Regions from separate parts of the Vreelandella arctica genome, predicted to be linked through region 2. Evidence: predicted binding sites of a transcription regulator. Region 2 holds the regulator's gene; the other holds the start of a gene.

Region 1 (4,424 bases), on a different contig from region 2:
CGATTGAGCTCCGCCATGCGCTGCTTCTTACCGTGGTCGCGGCTATCCAGGTTGTAGCGGTGGGCCAGTGTTATCGCCGCTGGGCCAAGGAACTCAGGGTTCAGCCCAAACTGCGGGCAGGCTGAGTAACAAAGCCCACAGTTTATGCAGTTAGCAAACTGCTTATAGCGTTCAAGTTGTTCAGGTGTCTGGCGGTAGGTTTCCGGCGCTTGCGGGTCAAACGCTTTCACCGGGTTGTCGTCAATCAAATAGGGCTTCACCGCCGCCAGATGCTCCAGGAATATCTCCATATCCACCACCAGATCCCGCTGCACGGGGAAGTGGGCCAGCGGTTCAATGCGAATATCGCCCTCGTAATCGCGCAGGAAGGTTTTGCAGCCGAGCTTGGGAATGCCGTTCACCATGACCCCGCAGGAGCCGCAAATCGCCATCCGGCAGGACCAGCGGTAGCTCAAGGTGCTATCGAGCTGCTCTTTAATATGGTTGAGGGCATCCAGCAGGGATGTGCTGTCATCCACCGGTAAGTCGTACGCCTGCCAGTAGGACTCCGTCGAATTATCCGGCAGGTAGCGTTTGACGCTGATGTGCTTGGTACTTATGTTTTTAGTACTGATGTTATTAGTGCTAACACGCTTGGCAGTGATTTGATCGGTGTTCATGCTTTACTCCCCTTACCCGCATCGCCATAAGCCCGTTCAGCGGGGGCAGAAAACCGCACATCAACGTCCTGCCAGCGCAACTCAGCATGAGCATCGCCTTGATAGAACACCTGGCTGTGTTTGAGGTAGTTAACGTCATCACGTTTCTGCATACCTTCATCCAAGCGCTGGTGGGCGCCACGGGATTCACGGCGCTCCAGCGCCCCCAAACAAGAGGCTTCGGCAATATCCAGGCCACACTCTAGCTCAAGACACTCAAGCAACTCGGTATTGAAGACCTTGCTGGTATCGTTAACGCGAACCCTATTAAAGCGCTCACGTAGCTGGCGCATGGTAGCCAGCGAATGGCGCATACCCTCTTCGGTGCGGTAAATCCCACAGCCGTTCTCCATGGCTTGTACCATGGCGTGCTTGAGTGCTACCCAGTTCTCTGCACCCCCGGTTCCATCACAGAGCCGCAGCAGTTTAGCTTGTTGGCGATCGCCCTGGGCTTCCAACAGGCGCTCATCGGCCCACTCGGTTTGTGCTGCGCGCTTGCTTGCTTGTTCACCGGCTAAGCGACCAAACACCAGCAGCTCTGTCAACGAGTTGGAGCCCAGGCGGTTGGCACCGTGCAAACCGACAGAAGCACACTCCCCGGCGGCGTAGAGCCCGGCGATTGAGGTTTCGCACTTAGGATCGGTTTCAATACCGCCCATGGTGTAGTGCACCGCCGGGCGAATGGGAATCGGCTCTTTAACAGGGTCGACGTTGATGTAGGCTTTCGCCAGCTCGCAGATAAACGGCAGACGTTCCAGAATGGTCTTTTCGCCTAAATGACGCAGGTCGAGATAGACCACATCGCTGTCGCCAAACTTGCCGGTGCGGCCCGCCTGCTGCTCCTGCCAAAATGCCTGGGAAAGTTTGTCCCGTGGCCCCAGTTCCATGTACTTGTTTTCCGGCTTGCCCAGCGGAGTTTCCGGGCCCAGGCCGTAATCCTGCAGGTAACGATAGCCATCCTTATTGAGCAGAATGCCACCTTCGCCTCGGCACGCTTCGGTAATCAAAATGCCAGAACCGGGCAGGCCGGTGGGGTGGTACTGGACGAACTCCATATCCCGCAGCGCCACACCGTGACGATAGGCCATCGCCATGCCGTCACCAGTGACAATGCCCGCATTGGTATTGAAGCGGAACAAGCGCCCAGCGCCACCAGTGGCGAGCACCACCGCCTTTGCGCGCAGCAGGGTCAGTTCACCGGTGGCAATTTGAAGCGCAATCACGCCGATCACAGCGCCCTCGTGAACGGCCAGGTCGAGTACGAAGTACTCATCGAAACGCTCGATTTCAGGATATTTGAGTGAGGTCTGAAACAGCGTGTGGAGCATATGGAAGCCGGTTTTGTCAGCCGCGAACCAGGTGCGGGCCGTTTTCATGCCGCCAAAGCGGCGCACCTGCACTTGGCCATCGTCTTTTCGGCTCCAGGGGCAGCCCCATCGCTCCATCTGCACCAGTTCTTGATAAGCATGATGGACAAAGTAGTCGGCCACACCCTGTTCCACCAGCCAATCGCCGCCTGACACCGTGTCATCAAAATGTGCCTGATGCGAGTCTTCGGGGCTGGTAACCGCGGCAGCGCCACCTTCAGCAGCCACAGTATGCGAGCGCATGGGATAAACCTTGGACAGCAGCGCAATTCGTTGAGGGGTCTTGTGCTCCTTAGCGTGTTCAGCGGCACCAATAGCAGCGCGTAAGCCTGCTCCCCCACCACCCACAATAACGATATCGAAATCTCGCTGCTGCATGACAATCCCTTCCGTTCGCTAGGTTCAAAGGCCGCAAATGCGACGCTCTTCGAGGCCCTATCCTGGATTGAAACTACCATACCCCTGGTCAGCAAAATTTTTATTGCGCATTGGTCTAAAGAACTATTGACCCGCGTCAAGAAAAGTACAAACCAGGGTGGTGTTAAGCCGATATTAGGGCCATAACATCCTGGCTCTAATTTACTTCGCTCTCTGACGCTGTGCTTCTCTTACCGCTGCGCTTGGCAGAGATCCCCCTGTAAAAACGTTTACTATTAAACATAGAAGAGAGCGGCCGCATGAACAGCAATGCTCAATCCTCACCGCGATGGAAACTATTAGCACCGCTAGCCGTTACTATTATCATCGCGCTGATACCCACTCCCCCGGGGCTAGCGCCTCATGCGTGGTACTTCTTCGCTATTTTCCTGGGCTGTGTTGTGGGCCTGATTCTTGAACCATTACCAGGCGCAGTGGTGGGGCTGATCGGCGTTACCCTGGTGGCACTTCTTTCCAGATGGGTGCTGTTCTCTCCCGAGCAACTAGCGACCGAAGGATTTAATGCCGCGGGCCAAGCCTTTTCGTGGGCGGTCTCGGGCTTTACCAACTCCACTGTGTGGCTGATTTTCGGCGCTTTTATGTTTGCCCTGGGGTACGAAAAAACCGGCCTGGGCAGACGGATATCGCTCTGGCTGGTCAAGGCAATGGGGAAACGCACCTTGACCCTTGGCTACGCGGTGATGATTGCCGATGGCATTTTGGCCCCCTTTACGCCCTCCAACACCGCCCGTAGCGGGGGCACAATCTACCCCGTCATTCGCAACCTGCCGCCGCTTTACGATTCACTGCCTAACGACCCCAGCATGAAGCGCATGGGCAGCTTTTTGATGTGGACGGCGCTAGCCTCTACCTGTGTGACCAGCTCACTCTTTTTGACCGCCCTTGCACCTAACTTACTGGCCATCGCGCTAACCGAAAGCGCCACCGGCATTCAGATTAACTGGGGGCAGTGGTTTATGGCGGTAGCGCCAGTGGGCATTCTGCTGCTGCTCCTAGTGCCACTGCTGAGCTACTGGCTATGCGCGCCCGAAGTAAAAGCGGGTCATGAAATTTCCGACTGGGCGGGTGAGGAGTTAACCAAGCTGGGGGCACTGACCCGCCATGAAATAATGCTGGTCATTATGGTGGTCACTGCCCTGCTACTATGGATTTTTGCCGGCGACATTATCTCTGGGTCATTAGTAGGACTCGTAGTGATCTGTGGCATGTTGTTAACCGGCATTGTGACCTGGAGCGATATTCTCGATAACCGAGCAGCCTGGAATACCTTTGTATGGTTTGCCACCCTGGTGGCGCTAGCGGGAGGGCTGAGCCTAGTGGGGTTTGTTAACTGGTTTGGCGGCATGGTTGGCGGACAGATAAGCCACTTCGACCCGCTGATGGCGATGGTGGCGCTGGTGGTCATCTTCTATCTATTGCACTACTTCTTTGCCAGCGTGACGGCACATGTCACCGCCCTGCTACCGGTAATTCTGGCAGCGGCATCAGGCATTGCCGGGCTGGATATGCAGATGTTTATCCTGCTACTACTGCCCACACTTGGCTTTATGGGCATTCTCACGCCCTACGGCACAGGGCCAAGCCCGGTTTACTACGGCAGCGGCTACCTGCCCAGCGCACTCTTTTGGCGTCTAGGGGCGATCTTCGGACTGCTATTCCTGGTGGTTTGGTTGGTGATCGGCCTGCCCTGGTTAATGCTGATCAGCTGATAAACATTAGCCTAGCGTGCGATACCAGGCATTGAGCGGCTGAGCGATCATCTTTGGTTGCTCAGCATGAAGATTGTGGCCCCCTTCCAGCGTGATATGGCGCAGGCGCGGGGCCATCGTTGCTAGATGAGACGCCAGAGTGTGGAACTTGATGTCTCGCTGCCCCGAAAAGTAGCTCACTGGAAGCGTGGTATTTTCCAACCACGACCATA
Region 2 (4,424 bases):
AAGGCCCGGCGCACCGCATTTTGTTTGATGAAGATGAGAATGACCTCAACCCCGAACAGCGACGCCAGCGGCAGCAGACCAAGCACCGCCCTGCTGCCCCCTCCGACACACACTCACCCGACGACCAAGAGCCCCGGCCATGAATCCAACCGGCCTTGACCTGCCGCCACTGCTGGCGGCGTTCGTGTTTGGTTTGATGGGCGGCGCCCATTGCATTGGCATGTGTGGTGGCATTATGAGCGCGCTCACTTTTGCAGTGCCCCCCAGCATGCGTCATCCGGCGCGTATGGGTGGCTTGCTGCTCAGCTATAACGCAGGTCGCATCACTAGCTACATGAGCGCAGGCGCGCTGGTAGCCCTACTAGGCACGCTATTTTCCCTCTCTGCCACGGCGCGAATGCTGCTACAAGTGTTTGCGGCGCTGATGCTGATCCTGATGGCGCTGTATATCGCCAACTGGTGGAAAGGGCTGCTTAAAGTTGAAGCGATAGGCCGCCGCCTATGGCGCTTTATCGAGCCGGTAGGGCGACGTTTAATGCCCGTAGTTCATTTACCCCAAGCCTTTGCGCTGGGGGCGATATGGGGTTGGCTGCCCTGTGGGCTGGTCTACTCCATGCTGGCCTGGAGCTTAGCAATTGCCGACCCGCTCCAGGGCGCACTATTGATGGGCGCCTTTGGACTGGGCACGCTACCTGCGCTGCTGGCCACCGGGCTTGCCGCGCGCCAGTTAAGCCACCTGATTCGTCACCCGGCAACGCGCAGCGTGGCCGCGCTGACGATCATTGCTTTTGCGCTGTGGCAGCTGTGGACACTCACAGCACACAACCTTCATTAACATGACATGGCTCAATATTTATATCGGCGCCGCGCGTTAGGCTGGCATCAAAGCTTTAACGCCACTTTTAACGCCGGAGCGTCACTTCATGCCCGTTCATGCCCTCGCGGCTTCTTCTACGATGACTTCAACCATGGCCGGGGCAGCACCGGAGCAGAAAAAATGGGATGAAGCCTTGCTGCGCCGTTACGACACCAGCGGCCCGCGCTATACGTCCTACCCCACGGCGTTGTCGTTTCACGACCAATTTACCCCGAGCGATTTGACTCAGGCGTTAGAGCGCAGCAATGCCAGCCAACGTCCTCTTTCGCTGTATGTGCATATCCCCTTCTGCCGCAAAATTTGCTTTTACTGCGCGTGTAATAAAATCGCCACCAAGAACACCGCCCTGGCCGAGCCGTACCTATCCCGGCTTGACCGTGAAATGGTGCTGACCGCTCGCCACCTGGATACCACACGACCGGTGAAGCAGTTGCACTGGGGTGGCGGAACACCGACGTTTCTTAACTTGAACCAGATGGGCGACTTGATTGATCGCCTGGACGCGCGCTTTGGTCTCTCGTCCGCGTCTGATCGCGATTACGCGATTGAAATCGACCCTCGCGAAGCGGACGTATTTACGCTGCGCCACCTGCAGTCGCTCGGTTTCAATCGCATCAGTTTAGGCGTGCAGGACTTAAGCCCGCTGGTGCAGAAAGCCATTAACCGTATTCAGCCACGGGTACTCACCGAGACGCTGATGGATGAAGCACACCGGCTGGGCTTTCGTTCGCTCAATCTCGATTTAATATACGGCTTACCCTTTCAGACTGAAAAAAGCTTTGCAGACACCCTGCGCCAAGTGATCGAGTTAAATCCCGCACGGCTTTCTGTGTTTAACTACGCCCACATGCCCGAGCGCTTTGCCCCCCAGCGGCGGATTAACATCGATGACCTGCCGGGCAGCGAAGAGAAGCTGGCGATTCTGCGCACCACGATTGAGATGCTCACCGCGGCCGGTTATGTGCACATCGGCATGGATCACTTTGCTCGTCCTGATGACAGCTTGGCGATCGCCCAGCGCGAAGGCTCGCTCCAGCGCAACTTTCAAGGCTACTCCAGTCACGCCCAGTGCGACTTAATCGGGCTTGGCGTGTCGGCGATTTCTCGCGTCGATGACGTCTATGCACAGAACCCTAGCGATCTGGCCCGCTATGAAGCAGCGCTGGATCAAGGCCAATTGGCAACCGTACGTGGGCTGCGCTTAAGTGACGATGACCTGATCCGCCGGGACGTTATTGAGCGACTAATGTGTGATATGCGCATTGATCTGGCCGCCATCGGTCAACGCTGGAACATTGATGCCCCGCGTTACTTTGCGCAAGCGCTTGAGCACTTACAGGGCGCCGAGCGAGATGGCCTGCTGACGCGCAGCGGCGACCAGCTTAGCGCGACGCCCATGGGACGGCTGCTGATTCGTCACTTAGCCATGGCGTTTGATGCTCACCTGCCGCAGCAATCAGGCAAGCACTACTCAAAGATTGTGTAAACAAGCTATCGCTAACGAAATGAAGCTTCCATACTAAGAGAAGCCTACCTCAGCACGGCGTAATGATTACCTGCCACTCACGACGCTACTCAAGGAGTTATGCATGTTGGAACCCATGAGCCGCCGACGCTCGCTACTCCATGAAGCTCGCTGCCAAACCTGCAGCTTGAGCTCACTATGCTTGCCACTTGCCCTTGAGATAGACGATATGGGCCAGTTCGATGCCATTATTCGTCGTCGCGCACCGCTGAAAAAAGGCGAGCCACTATTTCGCCAAGGCGATACTTTTACCAGCGTTTATGCGGTACGTTCGGGCAGTTTGAAACAAGTCACATCAGAGGGAAACGGCAGCGAACAACTGACCAATTTCTACCTCCCGAGCGAACTAGTGGGGTTGGACGGGATTGATGAGGAGCACTACCCAGGAAGTGTAATTGCCCTGGAAACGACCACCGTTTGCGAGATTCCCTTTGATCGCTTGGACTCACTCTCAGAGGAGTTGCCCGAACTGCGTGGCCAACTGTATCGCAGCATGAGCAAAGAGTTACGCGATGACCGGCGCATGATGCGCCTGCTGTCACGTAAAACTGCCGACCAGCGGCTAGCGAGCTTTTTAATAACACTTTCGGATCGTTTTCGTCGCCGTGGCTACTCGCCCTACAGTTTCCGCCTTTCCATGCCCAGGGCCGATATCGGCAACTATTTGGGTTTAGCGGTGGAAACCGTCAGCCGTATTTTAAGCCGCTTTCAGCAGCAGAGCGTAGTGGCGGTGTCCGGGCGAGAGGTCAATATTCTTGATATGCAGCGCTTAATCACCCTCGCCGAAGAGGAGCAGCAAACGGTTAACTGACGTTAAATGCCTGAATGCGCCCGGCCAATAGCTCTGCCTGTTTGGCTTCTAGCCCTTCAAAATCAAACAGGCTGCGATCCGCCAGCTGGGAAGGCGCAATATTAGTTACCGCCTTAAACATGCTTTCCAGACGGCCGGGGAATTTTTTGTCCCACTCAGCGAGCATCTCTTTGACGACCTGGCGCTGCATATTGGGCTGCGAACCGCATAGATTGCAGGGAATAATCGGAAATTCCATCATCCGTGAAAACTCGGCAATATCCGCCTCTTTGCAGTAAGCCAGCGGCCGAATGACGATATTTTTACCATCATCAGAAAGCAGCTTAGGCGGCATCGCTTTTAAGTTGCCGCCAAAGAACATATTGAGAAACAGCGTTTCAAGGATATCTTCGCGGTGGTGGCCCAGGGCGATTTTATTGGCGCCAATCTCTTCAGCAAACCCGTACAGCGAACCGCGGCGCAGGCGTGAACAGAGCGCACAAGTCGTTTTACCTTCTGGCGTTTTTTCTTTCACCACCGAATAAGTATCACGCTCGACAATGTGATATTCCACGCCCTGCTTATCCAGATACGCAGGCAGCACGTGCTCGGGAAAACCGGGCTGTTTTTGATCCAGATTGACCGCCACCAGTGAGAAATTGACCGGCGCATTGCGCTGCAAATTGCGCAAAATCTCCAGCATCGTATAGCTGTCCTTGCCTTATATGCCAAATTTTTTTAAAAGAGGAAGAGTGAGTGAGTGAGTAAAGCATTACAATACAGTCACTTAATTTTCTTTCTTCTAAAGAAAACAAACACAAGCCATACAAAAAATTCATTTTTTGTAAAAAAAAGCTTTAAGCAAATGCAGTTGATCAAAATATAACCAAAGACAGCCCAGATACACCAATGTATTCTTTACAAAATCATAGGTTGATTGCTTCTATAAAATTGGTCGAAGAAACATCTACACTGCCAGTATGGTTCGAGATGACTTTACTAGGGAAGGTCTGAATAATTACCGATATTCGTCAACGCTCACTTGAGCTGATAAAAAATTGCAAATTTAGGCACTATTTTCCCGTTCTTTGTGCATTTTTTGCCCGTTAACCGCTCATTAAGCGGAAAACGGGCGCAATAGCCCTATTCCCACAGGTATTTTTCACTGATCAGCAGGTTGCTGAACGCCGCCAGCAGGTGCAGGCGCTGGGTGTTTTTAGCAAGACCACGAT

The links. Region 2 encodes FNR, which switches genes on or off when oxygen is low (the NO sensors DNR and NnrR bind a similar motif). Its sites were predicted from a motif close to TTGATNTANATCAA; they were not measured.
Region 1: frdA (fumarate reductase (quinol) flavoprotein subunit) is a predicted target of FNR. The motif match lies at 2,570-2,583, and genes of this name have one in related genera.

Annotation. Positions count from the first base shown of each region.
Region 1 covers NZ_JBANSN010000005.1:30,427-34,850, reverse strand. The annotation lists gene V8L70_RS05850 (succinate dehydrogenase/fumarate reductase iron-sulfur subunit) at 1-659, opposite strand, end outside; gene frdA (fumarate reductase (quinol) flavoprotein subunit) at 656-2,443, opposite strand; gene V8L70_RS05840 (anion permease) at 2,743-4,212, shown strand; gene menH (2-succinyl-6-hydroxy-2,4-cyclohexadiene-1-carboxylate synthase) at 4,219-4,424, opposite strand, start outside.
Region 2 covers NZ_JBANSN010000021.1:63,682-68,105, forward strand. The annotation lists gene ccoS (cbb3-type cytochrome oxidase assembly protein CcoS) at 1-143, shown strand, start outside; gene V8L70_RS16585 (sulfite exporter TauE/SafE family protein) at 140-835, shown strand; gene hemN (oxygen-independent coproporphyrinogen III oxidase) at 924-2,363, shown strand; gene fnr (fumarate/nitrate reduction transcriptional regulator Fnr) at 2,467-3,213, shown strand; partial or broken gene ttcA (tRNA 2-thiocytidine(32) synthetase TtcA) at 3,206-3,913, opposite strand; gene V8L70_RS16605 (IS5 family transposase) at 4,336-4,424, opposite strand, start outside.